Nodosilinea sp. E11: one gene and its partner. The protein of the gene in region 2 interacts with the protein of the main gene of each other region in a pairwise test. Links are inferred from orthologs where the notes say so. Each region holds a gene or a part of one and is shown on either strand. Other genes may lie near its edges.

Region 1 (8,360 bases), 1.9 Mb from region 2 along the record:
CTGCCCAAGTCTTCTGCATTGATTGCTTCACCTAAAACAGTCATGCTAAATAACTCACCTTCGTCACCAGCAGTATCTCCACCGGAATTAAACTGCTGATCTAAGGCATGTCCATACTCCTCTAGCAGCACCCTAGTGAGCCCTGTCAAACTGTCAGGGTGCATCAGAGATTCTGCCAAATAAATAGTGTTTCGATCTGCAGAATAAGCGCCTAAAGCACCCCCCAAGACCTCATCACTCAATACTGAAATATCAGGCAGATCTGAAAATACCCCTTCAGCCCAGCCTTCTAAACGAGTTGCTGCTGCATTAAGATTAGTAATTTCAAAAATGCGATTGAGCTCTTCAAAAGCATTTGATGATAACGCTAACTGATGAAGACTACTCCGAATACCTTCAAATGCAGAAGTAATGACTCCTGAATTTAATGAAAACAGCTCGTCATCAGTACCAGAGCCGGTTGAATGGATATTTGAAAACTCATCACGATCGCCAGACATAAAAGTAGTCATGCAAACCCTCCAGGCAGATGCTTATTACTTAGTTCTCATTTCAAGCGCCAGGCTTTTCAGGCTTTTCTTTAGCCCCAGAAGAGTTATTTCCTTAATCATGATTGCCAAACTTCCTGATACAAGAGTAAGGAGAGTCTTGCTGATCTGTTTTATAAGCCTACAATGAGAATTTTTCGCTTTTCGAGATACATGCCGACAGGAAACAACACAAAAGCTTTAGCCTGCTCAATCTTCCAGTTCCTTGGCTGACAATGCCCAAACTAATCAAACATTTTTCACTTCGCTTGCTAGCAAGCGAAGTGAAACGGCTTGATAAACTGGCTTTTGGCTCAAGAAAGCTATTTATTCTTTAATAAGAGAACCATAGAGAAGTACTTGTTTGCAGTACTTCTCTTGAAAATCTTATACCATGCTTTTTCAGAGAAAAGAAGTGCTCTGGACTTTTATGACAGGAAATCAACATTTTTTCATATCCTTCCATGGCAAAAGATGTTTTACAGCTAAGCAAGCCATAGGGCAACGCCACGAACCACAACCGCAGCCATCTGTCGCGAAAGGGACTGCTGGGTAAAGGGGGGAGTCAAAATGCAACGTCTCTCGTAAGGGCAAAGGGCCGTTTGCCCTTACGAAATTTCTGCCTCAACTCAGCAACACCCGACACCATGCCGGTTGAGGTGCGGTCACTGAATAAATCAATTTGCTGTTCTTTGAAGCGATTCTCCATCGTGCAGCAAGGACAATGGTTAGTCGGCGCTTAGTTTCGCAAACGGGCCTGTTGAGCCCTTAGAGGTGCCGACAAAATGATGACGCACACCCTTGCCCCCCCGCCGTCACCTTACAAATTTCTCGCTGGAATAACAACTAAGACCAAATCCTAACTGCATACCCCCGATTCGTAGGGGCATAGCATGCTACGTCCCTACAGGGTTTCTGATTATGAATTGGGGTTTCCCAACTCGGATTTCGTATAACTCTCCTGAGTCTGATAGGAAAAACAGTCCTAGACAATTGCCTAGAGCATGAGCGCATCAAGGTTTTTAGAACTCGCGACATCCGACAGTGGTTAGGCGCTCAAGGTTCCACTGGCCTGCTGACAGTGTTGCTTATATAGCGGTGGCCGTTGCGCTTAGGGCAATGGTCACTGTCCCGGTTAAAAACTGGAGCAGCGCAACGGCGTATAGCCATTGCGCTAGGGCTACAGGAAATGTCCTAACGGTTCTGGCGATCGCTATAGACGTAACAATACCGCTTCGAGTTTAGCTGGGTTTACCTTGGCCTTACCCGCTAACGGGGCAGCCATAACTGCCTCAAGTGTTAATGGAGATTAAGGACGGATATTTCAGCTTCCTTATCTTGCTCTATTTAACTATTTTTTGACCATTGCCCCCAAATTGAAAGGTTTACTTACTTTCTGTTTTTACCTGAAATTGATTAGGCTACAGCGAAGTCTGTGTACTGCCGCATGTTGGGTTCATGGAAAGCTAAAACAATACCTTCCTTAGCGACTCCCATTCGCATTAAATCTGTAGCGACGCCTTCTTCGGTCAAGTCCTCCTCAATCCAAAATTTGCCGTCAAGAACGCGGGCATAAATAGTCATGCCAGCAATTCGTTCTCCCTTTTGCCAGCCCAGGGTCATCCAAATGTAATGACCTCTTTCCTCATCAAGAATCAAAAGCTTTTTGATGTTGGGATTGGGGTAGCGATCGCAAATTTCCGCATGTTCAGTCAAAATCTTCTTGATAATCTGAGGATATTCGGTCAGTTTATCCACTGCTCATTTCCTTCATCTTCAGCCTTAAATCCTCGGCGAGCGTTGGGTTTCGCTACGCTGCACCCAATCTACAATAGAGATGTGTCAGGCAATCAGCAATCCAAGCCAAGCTGAGCTTTTAAGCTTAATAACTTAACTGTCGATTCTTCTTGTCCATGCCGATCAAGAAGCGCCATTAATGCTGGATTTTGTCGAGTTAGCTCTACTTCGTGGGCAAAGTTGTTGAGGGCAGCCAGGACAAACTCTTTGCCATCAGGAGTTTGCAAAATTAGGGCTTCTTCTTGAGCCTGCTCTAATAACTCTGCTAGGGGAGCCAATACATCCAACAGAGAGACAGTTTTCATAGCTGGTACGGCTCTCCACGAATAAATAGTTGGTTGCCTTCTTTATAGTCAATAGCTTCAACTTTAACAATTCTTACAATTGGCTCAACATCGTAGAAAACGCGATACTTGCCCAGTCTCAGTTCCCACTCTGGAAAATCGTTGGGGTGGAGGCGTGGCGCTTACGGTTTCGTGTCTCGACATTAGGTTCATGCAAAAGCTGGCTTGCAATGCCAGCAATTACTTGCTGCTGCTCATTCTTCTTCAGAAATCGCAGATCATCAACAGCACCCTGCGTAAACTCAACGTCGTACATCTCACGCGCACCGCAGCACTTTCGGCCAGGGGGGCTCGACCTGCTTCAACTCTAGCCCACGCTGAAAGATTTGGTCGATCGCCATCATGTCCCCGGTCTCGGTCATAAATTGGTGGTCGGCGGTGGCGCGGAGGGTGGTGCCATCGTCGAGGTGGTATTCAAACACCTCTTGCTGGCCGCGATCGTGCCATTGGGCAATGGGCTGGGTATACACATAGCCCTGCTCATCGACACTGAACACATGGCAGGGGATGCGTTTGGCGACAATTTCGCCGATGGTAAGGGGGCCGTATTCCAGCGTCAGTAACTCTGTGTCGGCGCTGAGGCAGTACTCTGCAAACTTCACCATCTGGTCCCAAAGTTCTGTGGCTACTTTTTTGGCAACGCCTTTCTCCATGGCACCATTGACGAAGTTTTCCTGGTGCTTGAGCATTTCCGACATTTTCTTTTTACCCATGGCCCGCCGCAGCAGGTCGGCCTGGCCAAGAGAGTAGCCGCCCATATCCTGGGCAATTTTCATGATCTGCTCCTGGTAGACCATGATGCCGTAGGTTTCGCTGAGGATGGGTTTGAGAATTTCGTCAGCAAAGTCGATTTTTTCGCGCCCGTGCTTGCGGTTGATGAATTTGGGAATCAGCCCCGCATCCAGTGGCCCTGGTCGGTAGAGGGCCAGCACCGAGGAGATGTCTTCGAGACCCGAGGGTTTGAGATCTTTGACGATCTGGCGCATGCCGGATGACTCTAGCTGAAACACGCCGCCCAGATCGCCCCGCTCCAGCAGCTTGTAGGTGGCGGGGTCATCCATGGGCAGGTCGTCGGGGTCGATTTTGGTGCCGTGGGTGGCCTCAATTAGCTCCAGGGTTTTTTGGATCATGGTCAGGTTGCGCAGGCCCAGGAAGTCCATCTTGAGGAGGCCCAGGGCTTCCACATCTTCCATGTAGTACTGGGTGATCACCTGGCCGTCGTTGTTGCGCTGGAGGGGCACAATTTCATCCAGCGGGTCTTTGGAGATCACCACCCCGGCGGCGTGCATGCCGAAGGTCTTGTTGGTGCCTTCGATCCGCAGGGCCATGTCGAGCCAGCGGCGGGTTTGGGGGTCGTTGTCGTACTTCTCCTTGAACTCGGGGGCGGGGGTGTCGTCGGAGATCATCACCTTAAGCTTGGTGGGCTTGCCCCGCGCCACGGGGATCAGCTTCGCCATCCGATCCGACTCGGCGTAGGGGATGTCGAGCACCCGCGCCACATCCTTCAGCACCGCCTTGGAGGTCATACGGTTGAAGGTGATGATCTGGGCCACCCGTTCTTCGCCGTAGCGGCGGGTGACGTATTTGATCACCTCGTCGCGGCGATCGATGCAGAAGTCGGTGTCAATATCCGGCATCGACTTACGTTCGGGGTTCAAGAATCGCTCGAACAGCAGACCGTGGTGGATGGGGTCGATGTTGGTGATTTCCATGGCGTAGGCCACTAGCGACCCCGCCGCCGAGCCGCGACCAGGGCCGACCGGAATGTTGTTGTCGCGGGCAAAGCGAATGTAGTCCCACACGACGAGAAAGTAGGTGGGGAACCCCATCTGGATCATCATCTCGATTTCGTATTCGAGGCGATCGCGGTATTCCTGCTCAATCTCCCCATAGCTGACCGCCTTCATCCGCTTAACCAGCCCCTCCCGCGCCACATGGCCCATGTAGGCCCCGGCGTCTTCGTTGAACTCGGGGGGAATGGGGAAGTCGGGAATGCGCGACTGGCCGAGGATGCCGGTGTACTCTTCGACTTTTTCGGCGACTTCGAGGGTGTTGGCGATCGATTCCTCAATCACCTCCGGCTCAATGTGATCGCGAAACAGCAGGCGCATTTCATCGGCAGATTTGACATACTCGGTACCGCTGTAGCGCAGGCGCTTGTCTTCGGTCAGCAGCTTGCCGGTCTGAATGCAGAGCAGGGCGTCGTGGGCCTCCACATCGTTGCAAGAAATGTAGTGGCTGTCGTTGGTGCAGATGACTTTGATGTCCAGCTCGCGGGCGATCTTGAGAATCTCCACATTCACCACCCGGTCTTCAGGAGAACCGTGATCCTGAATTTCGAGATAGTAGTCTTCGCCAAACAGGTCTTTGTACCACTGGGCCACCTTGCGGGCCACGTCAGGCCGCTTCTGCAAAATCGCCTGGGGCACCTCGCCACCGAGGCAGGCGCTGGTGACGATCAGCCCTTCGTGGTACTGCTCTAGCAGGTCTTTGTTGATGCAGGGGCGCGAGAAAATGCCTTTGCCCTGAACGCCTTGCAGGTGGGAGATGGTGGTGAGCTTGACCAGGTTCTTGTAACCCTGGGTGTTTTTGGCCAGCACCACCTGATGGTAGCGGGGGCGGCGCTGCTGCTGCGAAATATCGCCGTTGATCAGGTACATCTCGTTACCGATGATCGGCTTAATGCCTGCCCCTTTGCAGACTTTGATCAGCTCGATCGCGCCATACATGACGCCGTGGTCGGTAAGGGCGATCGCCGGCATACCCAGTTCCTTGGCCCGCTCCACCAACTGGGGTAGCTGGCTGGCCCCGTCGAGCAGACTGTAGGCACTGTGGATATGGAGACCAACAAAGGACATGGCGCAGCGGCTCGTTAGTACAATTTTATCATTTTGAGTATTCCTGGGGCTAGAGCAATCTTGCCTAGGCACCCAAGCTGCCCCTTAGGTTAGCCGATCTGCCGGTCTACATCTAGTGATGTTTGAGAAACAATAGAATTTGGTCACCCCATATGTAGGGGAGGGTAGCCAGCCACGGTTTTGCCCTGCTGCGGCTATAGCGGTGGTGAGATCGAGCAGGGTAGGCAAGCTTGGGGATAACTAGAGAGGCCAAGCTCTATCAACCTTCAACAATCTACCAGGTTCCGCCGCAGTGCTCCGCCCATAGACGAAGGCTTGGGGGGTGGTGAAGCGGCGGGCAACCAGGGGGAGCAATCAGTCACCCCTAAGAAATAGTCGATCATTTCTTAGGTTACAATGACTCTATGCTGAATATGACGTGGGAATTCAAGCTAGAGCCAACTGCCGAGCAGGTTTCAGGGATTGAGGACATCCTAGATGTGTGTCGCAATGTCTGGAACTTTGCGCTGCGGGAACGTAAAGACTGGCTGGATTCTCGCAAGTCTCCGGTAAATGCGTGTTCGATTCGGCAGGAGTTTATTCTGCCAGTCGATGCACCATTTCCTAACTATGCTCGTCAGTGCAAGTCGCTGACGGCAGCGAAAGCGGCATTCCCCCGGCTCAAGACTGTCAACGCCCAGGTCCTCCAGCAGGTCATTAGAAAGCTGGAAGCCTCCTGGGAGTCGTGGCGGTTGAAGCGGTCGGGGTTCCCTCGGTTCAAAAAGCCAAACCGGATGCGGTCTTTTTCTTTCCCTCAGATGCTCAAGCACTGCATCACACCAGAAGGGATTAAGCTGCCTCAACTAGGGTTGGTGAAGGTGCGCTGGTCGCGGGAGATCCCGGACCGCTTCGAGGTGAAACAGGCCCGGATCGTCCGCAAGGCATCGGGCTATTTCGTCATGCTTAGCCTCCAGGCTGATGTTGCTATTCCCGCCACGATGCCCCATGGACATCCGGTGGGGATTGATGTTGGGCTGGAATACTTTCTCTCGACGTCTGATGGAGAGCAGGTCAAGCGACCTCGCTTTTTCAATGAACTGCACCGCAAGCTGAAATTGCTGCAACGCAGGTTAAAGAGGAAGCAACAGGGGTCAGCTAACTGGCTGAAGCTCCAGAAGAGGATTGGGAGAGTCCATCAACGCATTGCCGACACGCGCAAAGACTGGCATTTTAAGCTGGCTCATCACCTCTGTGACGAGGCAGGGATGGTGTTTGTCGAAGATCTCGACTTCCGCATCATGGCCAAAGGGATGCTGGGTAAGCACATGCTAGACGCTGGGCTGGGTCAATTTACGAACCAAGTCCTGCCCTGGGTGTGCGTTAAGCGCGATGTGTTTTACGGCAAGGTTGAGGCACGGGGCACTAGCCAAGAGTGTCCTGATTGCAGGGCAGAGGTACGCAAAGACCTCTCAACCCGGATTCATCACTGCCACAACTGCGGGTCAATTAAGCCCCGTGATGTGGCAGCGGCTCAAGTTATTTCTGCCCGTGGGCAACGGGTGGTCGAAATTGCCTGTGGAGTCGAGGCGGCGGGGGCTGAGGTCACTCAGTCTAGCTGGCTGGCTGTGAAGCAGGAAATCTTTGGGGCGACTCAAGGAATCACCACCCATATCGCCTAGCGATTGGGTGGTGAGGATGTCAATGGAGCAGCGACGGCAGCATTGAGGTCTCGACTGAACGCAATAAACTCGTCACCGGTCTGGTGGGCGGTGAGGGGTTGTTTCAAACCAAGGTCAAAGGCACCGGCAAGGTGGTGATGGTGGCCCAGGGGCCGGTGGAAACGGTCACACTCCAAAACGACCGTCTGGTGGTAGACGGCAATTTTGCGATCGCCCGGTCCGGCTCCATCACCTATCGGGTCGAACAAGCCACGAAGTCTTTGCTGGGGTCGATGACCTCTGGCGAATTTCTGGTCAATATTTTTGAAGGCAGCGGCACCGTTCTCTTGGCCCCCATACCTTATTGGCAAGTTCTGCTGTTGCGGCAAATTGCGGCCAGCACCCCTAGTTCATCGAGTTAGCCAGGGCAGTTCAGTGCCCGATCTGGGAGCAAGGCTGCATTGCCACACCGGGTGATTCCCAGCCCTCAGATCGGGCTTAATCCAGGCTCACAGTCAGGCGGCTCACCCTCTCAGGGCACCGGGTGTCATACTTAATAGGCAAAAACCCTAACCGGCTACCGATGACTGACTTTCTCGCCCTGCTCAACCCCGCCCAACGCCAGTCTGTCGAGCACTACTGTGGGCCGCTACTGGTGGTAGCTGGGGCCGGGTCAGGCAAAACTCGGGCGCTCACCTACCGCATCGCCAACCTGGTGCTTACCCACAAGACCGACCCCGACAATATCTTGGCGGTCACCTTCACCAACAAGGCCGCCAAAGAAATGAAGGAGCGGATTGAGGTGCTATTTGCCGAGCAAGATGCCCAGGCTCGCTTTGGCAAATCGCTCTCGGCGCTGCCCCCGTACGATCAGACCAAGCTCAGATCCCAGGTGTATAAATCCATCACCAAGCATCTGTGGATTGGCACCTTTCACGCCCTCTGTGCCCGCATTCTGCGCTTCGACATTGAGAAATACCAGCATCCGGCGGGCTACCAGTGGACCAAAAACTTCTCAATTTTTGACGAGTCTGACGCCCAGGGCGTAGTCAAAACCATCGTCACCCAGACCCTAAATCTCGATGACAAAAAATTTAACCCCCGCTCTGTACGTTTCGCCATCAGCAACGCCAAAAACCAAAACCTGACGCCCGATGACCTAGAGCGGGAGCAGCCTAACTATCGGGGGCGAGTGAT
Region 2 (8,166 bases):
AGTCGTTTGAGGGTGTTGACCTGCTGAGGGGTTTCAATCCCTTCGGCGATCGCCCTAAAGCCTAGCTGCCGTCCCAAGTTAATGATGGTATGCACAATTGTTTCGTGGCTCGGGCTAGTTTCCATTTGGCTCACAAACGAGCGATCGATCTTGAGGCTGTTGATCGGAAATCGATATAGATAGCTCAAAGACGAATAGCCAGTGCCGAAATCGTCAATACTCAGGGCAATTCCTCGCTGACGCACGCCGTTCAGCACAGCAATGGTGTCATCAATATTATCAATCAGCATGCTTTCTGTAATTTCTAAAACCAGGTTGTGGGGGGAGAGTTTGGTTTTGGCCAATACCCCATCGATCTGGTCTAAAAGTTCGGGGCTGTGCAGTTGCAGCGCCGACAGATTGACACTGACTGTCAGCGCCTGGGCCTGGGGATAGGAGCGTTGCCAGGTGGTCATTTGGTTACAGGCCTGCTCTAGCAGCCAGTAGCTCAGGGGTACAATCAGCCCAGTTTCTTCGGCAACGGGGATAAAATCGCCGGGCATGACCAGCCCCCGCTGGGGGTGTAGCCAGCGGACAAGCGCTTCAAACCCTTTCACGTCAGCCGTTTTCAGGTCAACAATGGGCTGATAGTAGAGCACAAATTCTTCGGGATGGTGGAGCAAGGCATGGCGTAGCTCAGTTTCGAGGGTGAGCCGGGCGATCGCGCGATCGTGCATACCACTGTCAAACACCTCATAGCCATCGCGCCCGTGGGCCTTAGCGCGGTACATCGCCGTATCGGCATCGCGAATCAGCTCTGAGGCTGTTTGGTACTGGGCATCGCCCATCACCAATCCCAGGCTCACCGTGGCAAACATTTGGTGGCTGCTGAGTTGAAACGGCTGGCGCAGAGTTTCTAAAATCCGCTCCGCCACCGATATCGCCACACTCCGGTGACCCACATCCTCCAGCAAGACTACAAACTCATCACCCCCCAGGCGCACCGCCAGGTCTGCGGGACGCAGGGCGGCCTTGAGGCGACTGGCCACTTCCATCAATAATTCATCGCCAATCAGGTGACCTAGGCTGTCGTTAACGATCTTGAAGTGATCAATATCTAAAAACAGCAGGGCAAAGCGGTAATGACTATGCTGACGAGCCTGGTTCAAAGCGTTTTCGAGCCGCTCTTGAAGATGCTTGCGATTAAATAGCCCGGTCAGGCTGTCGTGGTAGGCGTCATGCTCGAGCTGGCGGCGCATTCTCATTCGCTCAGTCACATCGCGCGATGCGGTCTGAAACTGCACCACCGCACCCGTAGCATCGACAATAGGCCGCATAAACGTTTCCATCCAGAGGTAATACCCCTGGCTGTGGCGCATGCGGCAGATCACCGGTTCTAGCGCTAGGGCTTGAGAGTCGGGCAGAGGCCGATACTGATTGCACTGGTCAAGATCATTGGGGTGCACAAGACTCAAGGGATGTAACCCCAGCAGCTGGTCGGGGGTATAGCCTAGCAGCCATTGCACTGAGGGGCTAATGTACAGATAAGTGCCATCTAGATCATGGAGACAGACCAGATCACTCATATTTTCAGCCATTAGGCGAAACAGAGCAGCCTGCTGGTGAATTTCAGCGTTGGCACGCTCGACTTCGGCTTTAGAGTGTTGCAGATCGCTAAACGAGGATTGAAGGCGGGCAGCCATCCGGTTAAAGGCTTGGGCCAACCCTTCCAGCTCTTGCAGGCCCGTGTGGCCAATGGTCTGGTTGAGGTGGCCATCGGCGATCGCCCGCGAGGCCGAGCTAAAGGCATTCAAGGGGCGCGTAATCCAGCGGCTGGTGTAGAGACCAGAAACAACTGCCCCGACCAAGGCCAGGGCACAGAGGGCAATGGTGTCACGGCGGCTAGCCTCGATCTCAGCCATGAAGGCGCTCTCAGGCATGACGACCACAATTAGCCAATCCAAGCCGTAGTCATCGGCCAGCGCAGCCACCTGCATAAATTGGCGATCGCGACCTAGCCAAAATTCGGCCTGCTGGGGCTGAATGCGGCGAGTATCTCCCCCCGACTGGTTAAGCAGCAGCTGGGCACTCGCTCGAATGACAGGGTCTTGGCTCGTCACTGCGTAGGACTGCCGGGGGCGACCAGCCACCACCTCGTAGGGGTCAGTATCGGTGGAGGTTGCCACTAGCAACCCCGATCGCTCGATAATAAACGCCTGACCATGCTGACTGATATCGGCCTCTCGCAGGAATTGACTAATATGACTAAGAAAAAAATTGTTGCCCAACACCCCAATTAGCGCACCGCTGTCGTCATAGACCGGCCTAGAGGTCGAGATTGCCAGTGCCGGAGAACTATGGTATGGAAAAACCTCTCCCCACACTGGCCCTTTGGCTCGCACCGCCGCCCGGTACCAGGGGCGAGCCTGAGTATGCCAATCAGGGGTAGACTGTACTAACTCGGTGGGCTGGCCGGTAGTCAGATCCACAGTCCAAAATTGAATAAGATTGCCCATTTTGGGGCCACCGCGCATCAGCTGGTGTCCCTGCTGCCCCAGCGTAGTGTGACCGACAAATTCACCATTGGCCTGCTCAAAAAAGAGTGAGTCAATATGGCTAAACGTATAAGACTGCTGCATAAAATGACGAAACAGCGCCTCATCATCAGCCGGATCAATGTGGCCCAGGGTCAAGGCTTCATAGGTCAGCTGGTTGACTAGATGAGAGGTGCCTAAAAATTCTTCAAGCTTATGCTCAATGTGATGGGCAACCGAATCTTGCAGCTGACTGGCCACCTGGTTCACGGCTCGCTGGCCATGGCGCATCGACAGCCACCCTGTTACGCCCACCGCCACCGACATTTGTAGTACAAAAGGCACTACAATCAGCAGCCGCAGCGGTAGGTGCCTCAACGTACCTTGGCTTGGTAAATGGGGAAAGCAAAAGCCCATGTATCATGCAACACCAACAGCTCCCTTAGTATTCCTGCCTAAGGAGAAAGCTACGCGATCGACATCACATTTAATAAAGCGCCCTATTCAGACAGCGCCCAATGACGCATCACCAGCTAAGGGAAAGCAGAGGCTATTGAGAGCCCAACCGGCTGGCGACAAACGACTCCAGCCGATCCATACCGGTCAAGATAGTCTCCATGTCGGTGGCGTAGGAGATGCGCAGGGTACCTTCCGCCCCAAACGCAATACCTGGGATCGCCGCTACATGCTTTTCGTCGAGCAGTTGGGTACAAAAATCAAGGGAGGGGATATCTAGCGCACTGATATCGATATAGAGATAAAATGCCCCCTCTGGAGCACCACAGCTGAGACCATCAATGGCACGGCACCGTTCAATAATCACCTGCCGCCGCTCGGCAAAAGCATGCCCCATGGTAGCAATGCAATCTTGAGACCCCTCCAGGGCAGCGATCGCACCATACTGAGCAAAGGTGCACACATTCGACGTGCTGTGGCTCTGAATAGTGCTCACAGCCTTGATCAAATCGACGGGTCCAGCCAGATAACCAACCCGCCAACCGGTCATAGAATAAGCCTTGGCAAACCCGTTGCTGATAATGGTGCGCTCAAACGATTCAGGCGACACCGCCCCAATGCTGAGGTGGGTAGCCCCGTTATAGAGAATTTTTTCGTAGATTTCGTCTGACACAACCCAAATATCAGCCTCTACCACCACTGCTGCCAGGGCCGCAATCTCTGCGGGTGAATAAACCATACCCGTGGGGTTAGAGGGGCTATTGAGAATAAATAGCTTGGTTTGGGGTGTAATCGCCTGGCGCAGCTGCTCGGGGGTGATGCGATAGTTTTGCTCAGCGGTCGTGGGCACAATCACCGGTGTACCTCCAGCTAGCTTCACCATTTCGGGGTAGCTGAGCCAGTAGGGGGACGGAATAATCACCTCATCGCCCGGTTCAATCAGCGCCATCATCAGGCCGTAGAGCGAATGCTTACCGCCGTTGGTGACAATCACGTTTTCAGGGCCATAGCACAGGCCGTTGTCGTGCTGAAGCTTATGGGCGATCGCTTGGCGCAGTCCCGGCTCACCGGCCGCCGGACCGTAGCGAGTTTTACCCTGGTCGAGGGCGGTCTTGGCCGCCGCTCGAATATGATCGGGCGTTTCGAAATCGGGTTCTCCAGCACTAAAGCTACATACCGACAAACCCTCGGCCTTCATCGCCTTCGCCCGAGCCGAAATAGCCAGGGTCATCGACGGAGTTACACAGGTTACACGGTTTGCCAGAGCTAATGGGGGCACGACCATACCTCAACGAACGGCGGCTACAGACCTGTGCAAAAACAGCGCCTTTAGCCTGAACAAAAACACATTCCCCATAGAGTAGATCGTTTAGCCGGTTCTGGCCATTGCAGGCCGGGGTTTTTCCGCGATCGCGTTCAGTCAATGGCCCGCAGTGCTCCCCTCTCAACAACGCGATCGCAGCTTAAAAAGATTTGGTAAACATCCCCCCGTTCCAGCCCTACCCTCTGCCCACCGATCAAAACCGTAAAGGCTCTTAGCGTGGTCACTACAGCCCTTGCCGCCGGCTACAAAACCGGGAAGATTGGTGCAGGGAGCTACCGAAAATAAGAAATCCGCAGATTTACGCACAAAGATTTTCCTGACTGAGGCCCGGCAGGTTTGTAACTAGGACTAGAAGCGCTTACAAGGCCATGTCCTATGCATCCTCCCTATCCCCTTTCTTCGATGACCCGTCTGGCCTGCACCGCTAGCCTGGGCCTGATGATCACCACCACCCTAGGGCTGTCAGTTCACTTATCAGCTCACAACCCGGCTAGCCAACAGACCGCTGCTCTCCTTGAAGACGATCGCGGTAGCGGTCGTCTCAGCCGCCTGCCTACGATCGCTGAATTACTCAGCTTTCGCGGCAGTGGCCGAGTTGAGCCCACTACCCCCTCTCGCACTACCGGATGGCATAGCCCGCTGGCCTACCGAGGCAGCGGCAGAGTCACTCAGACTCGCAGCTAAATCGTCTGGGTGCCAACCCTCGAGCCGATTTAATGGGTGCGAGTCTGAGTCAAAGCACTAGGGTTCAATCAACTCCGGCAGTCTCTCAGCCACCCAAGCACCAATAATTGAGATCTACGGATTAAATACCTGATTAACAGCAAAACTTGGGCCGGTTTTAAGTCAAACTTAAGCTTAATCAGGTTGTTGCCCCAGTAGTCAACTATTTGGGCTAGAAGTAAAGCTTTATCAAAGCAAGTATATTAATTCTGCATGTCCATAGTGCATGGTCTTCCAGAAGGTTTAGATTAAGCTATATCTGCTATTTTTGGTGGTTTTTAGCGGTTTCACGCCCTTAGCCGCAGGGGTCGTGCAGCCGCCCGTCGTTATGAGTTGCCCTAAGTCCGATGGCTGACCCTCTTCACTCCATGTCCTTGTCTCCACTACCGGTAGAAGACGAAGCCCTGATTCGCCGTCTTAGCCCTAGCGCGATCGACCAGATTTTGCTGTACATCGCCTTTAGTGCGATGCGTACCGGTGGCCATCGTCACGGCGCTTTTTTAGATGCTGCCGCCACCGCCGCCAAGTGCGCCATCTACATGACCTACCTTGAGCAGGGCGAAAACCTGCGCATGACTGGCCATCTGCACCATATCGAGCCAAAGCGGGTAAAGGCCATTGTCGAGGAAATGCGCCAGGCGCTCACCGAGGGCAAGCTGCTCAAAATGCTGGGCTCCCAAGAACCCCGCTATTTGATCCAGTTTCCTTACATGTGGCTGCGGCGCTACCCTTGGGCACCAGGGCAGTCGCGCGTCGCGGGCACCTCCCTCACCATCGAAGAGAAAACTCTGCTAGAGAACAAGCTGCCTACGCCTTGCCCCGATGCCCGCATTATCAATTCCTTTCAGTTTCTAGAGCTGATCGAGATTCTGCACGAAAAATCTCAAGAAGACCTCCCCGCCGCTCACCAGGCACCCCTCAGCGAAGCCCTGGCAGAGCACATTCGCCGTCGCCTGATTTATTCGGGTACGGTCGCCCGCATTGATGCCTCCTGGGGCGCATCGTACTATGGGCTAGTGCGATCCTCCTACGCTCCAGTCGATGACCAAGAGCGCATGTATGCCATGGTCGAAGACACCGCCCAGTACTTCCGCATGATTCGCGAGTGGGCTAATCGCATACCCGGCACGATGCGAGTGCTAGAGCAGCTAGATATCCCGGTGAGCGATCGCGAGGTCGCCCTCCAAGAACTTGACGAAGTCATCCGCGCCTGGGCTGACAAATATCACCAGCCAGGGGGTGAGCCGACCTTGCTACAGATGGTCATTGGCCACCACCTCAAATAGGCACAGTCTGCCCGGGTTATACCAAATCCGATTCCCATGTCCCCGAGTTCCAACAGACCAACTCGTAGGGGCACATGGCATGCGCCCTGCCGGAATCGGGGGTAGCCAAGCAAGCTTTGGTATTACTCCCCTATGGGAGTAATCAACAGGTCCGGGGCAAAGCCACAGCAGTTTTCTCAGTTATAGCCATAGCCGACAGGACGTTTTGCTTGCAACGATCTCTGCCTGTCATTCCTGCATAGAGGGGAATGACGGCTCTGTCCTAACCGAATTAGCTATAGCTATAGTAGGGCTCAAAGAGAGACCGCTAACGCTACCGGCGGCGCACGGTGCGGCCAAAGCTAGGCAGCTCTACTGCGGCAATAGATTTAATCTTTTTCTGCGATCGCAGTGGGTACACGAGCGGCGAGGGGACGACTTTAGCGTCGGCAGTTAGGTCGGCTGGCAAAGTCGGTGCCGCCGCTGTCGTCGGTGCCGCCGCAGGAAGGGGGGCCGTCACCAGCGGGGGAATCGGCAGTGGCTCTGGCATAGGTACATCAGCGGGCGGAGCGGAGGCCACCGGCTCTCCCCAGGGAGACGGTTCGGTAAAGAGAGAAGCCGCAGTGGTTGAGTCCGAAGCTGGTGTCGACGCTACCTCTACCCAAGGATCGATCGCAGCAGGAACGACCTCGGGGACTTGCTCTAGAGATGCCTTGGGAGCTGGCTCTAAGGACGCCTCAGGGGCTTGCTTTGGGGGCGTTGTTGGGCCAACCGTGACTCGGGGCTGAGGTTCGACCTCAAGCACCGACATCTCCACAAACCGGCTACTCGATAGCTCTGAGACAGCAAACAGGTCAGGCTGCACTTCCACGGGGGTAGGCTCTACTAGAGTAGCTGGGCTAGCGCCCCGCAGCCCTCGCAGCAGATGAGTCAAACTAGGGTTATCATCCAGCGAAGCCTTACCCGCCGACCAGGGTTGAATTTGCTGCGATCGCGGCATAGTCACGGGCTGATTGTCAGGCTCGGCAGCCGACACCGCCAGGGGGACCGGCGCGGCCCCAGAGACTGAGCTTGAGGCCGGAGTCATATTGAGACATTTCTCAAGCGCGGCTTTGAACTGAAGCGTGTAGCGCTGCTGCCGGTGCAGTCGAGCCTTGAGATCGCGGCAGGTCTCCTCGGCCTGGTGTAGTGCCGTATTTTTGTCACCAAACCGCTGTTGCAGCAGTGTGCACTCTCGCTCTAGCTGCGCCACCCGCTGTTGGGCAACATCTAGCTCAGCCTGCAAAGTCTCATTGTGAATGGTCGTGCGCCGCAGCCCATCGTTGGCAACATCAAGTTCGCTGAGCAGTTGGGCAATTTGCTGTTGCACTGGGCCAGGTTGGGCTCCCATGGGCAGCGCAGCAGGATTGGCAGGAGCCTGATTACGTTCTACCTCGGCTTGCAGGGCCACCTGCGATCGCTCCAGATCTTCTTCTAGCTCGCTCACCCGCAGCAGCAGCGCATCATTGCACTGGTTGAGATCTTGAATCAGCTGCACCAAATCTTCAGGGGCTGGTTCTGGCTGAGCATCATAGGCCACCGCTTGCGGCCCAGGCTCTGCACCCCTCGACACCGCCTCAGCTTCTGCCCCAGAACCCTCTATCCCAGGGCTCTCTGCCTCAGAGATCGTCGTTAAGGGCATCTGACCAGGAAACGTCACACTTTCCCAACCAGCGTCGGTTTGGGATGGATAGATAGGTACCCCAGGCTGCTCCGGGGATCTCGTTTCCTGGGTTTCTGAGGAACCACTCGAAGCCGTAGTGTCAGTCATAATATCGCCTGATCCTGGTCGCGTCGTCTCACACTCAACATTCAACCGCTAGTAGGGCTGTTGACCCCAAGAGTA

The links.
Region 1: the proteins of RRF56_RS16515 (region 2) and RRF56_RS08365 interact in binary tests that used the Escherichia coli proteins (3 or more experiments, as listed by UniProt). The link is inferred for Nodosilinea sp. E11 from one-to-one orthologs.

What each region holds. Positions count from the first base shown.
Region 1 is NZ_CP136520.1:1,351,264-1,359,623, reverse strand. What follows is about bases 2,726-5,910. They hold RRF56_RS08365 (DNA polymerase III subunit alpha), read right to left. Parts: upstream 5,527-5,910; coding sequence 2,926-5,526; downstream 2,726-2,925. Also shown: RRF56_RS08380 (pre-peptidase C-terminal domain-containing protein), read right to left, coding at 1-512; RRF56_RS08375 (XisI protein), read right to left, coding at 1,944-2,285; RRF56_RS08370 (hypothetical protein), read right to left, coding at 2,378-2,629; RRF56_RS08360 (transposase), read left to right, coding at 5,931-7,184; RRF56_RS08355 (AIM24 family protein), read left to right, coding at 7,226-7,585; DNA helicase PcrA, read left to right, coding at 7,747-8,360. UniProt on the Escherichia coli protein: DNA polymerase III is a complex, multichain enzyme responsible for most of the replicative synthesis in bacteria. This DNA polymerase also exhibits 3' to 5' exonuclease activity. The alpha chain is the DNA polymerase catalytic subunit.
Region 2 is NZ_CP136520.1:3,247,809-3,255,974, reverse strand. What follows is about bases 2,133-5,123. They hold RRF56_RS16515 (pyridoxal phosphate-dependent aminotransferase), read right to left. Parts: upstream 4,201-5,123; coding sequence 3,064-4,200; downstream 2,133-3,063. Other genes in these bases: RRF56_RS16510 (hypothetical protein), read left to right, coding at 4,669-4,977; RRF56_RS16520 (EAL domain-containing protein), read right to left, coding at 2,133-2,858. In the rest of the region: more of RRF56_RS16520, read right to left, coding at 1-2,132; heterocyst differentiation master regulator HetR, read left to right, coding at 5,385-6,302; RRF56_RS16500 (hypothetical protein), read right to left, coding at 6,616-8,091. UniProt on the Escherichia coli protein: Shows aminotransferase activity with methionine and histidine as substrates, and to a lesser extent also with phenylalanine.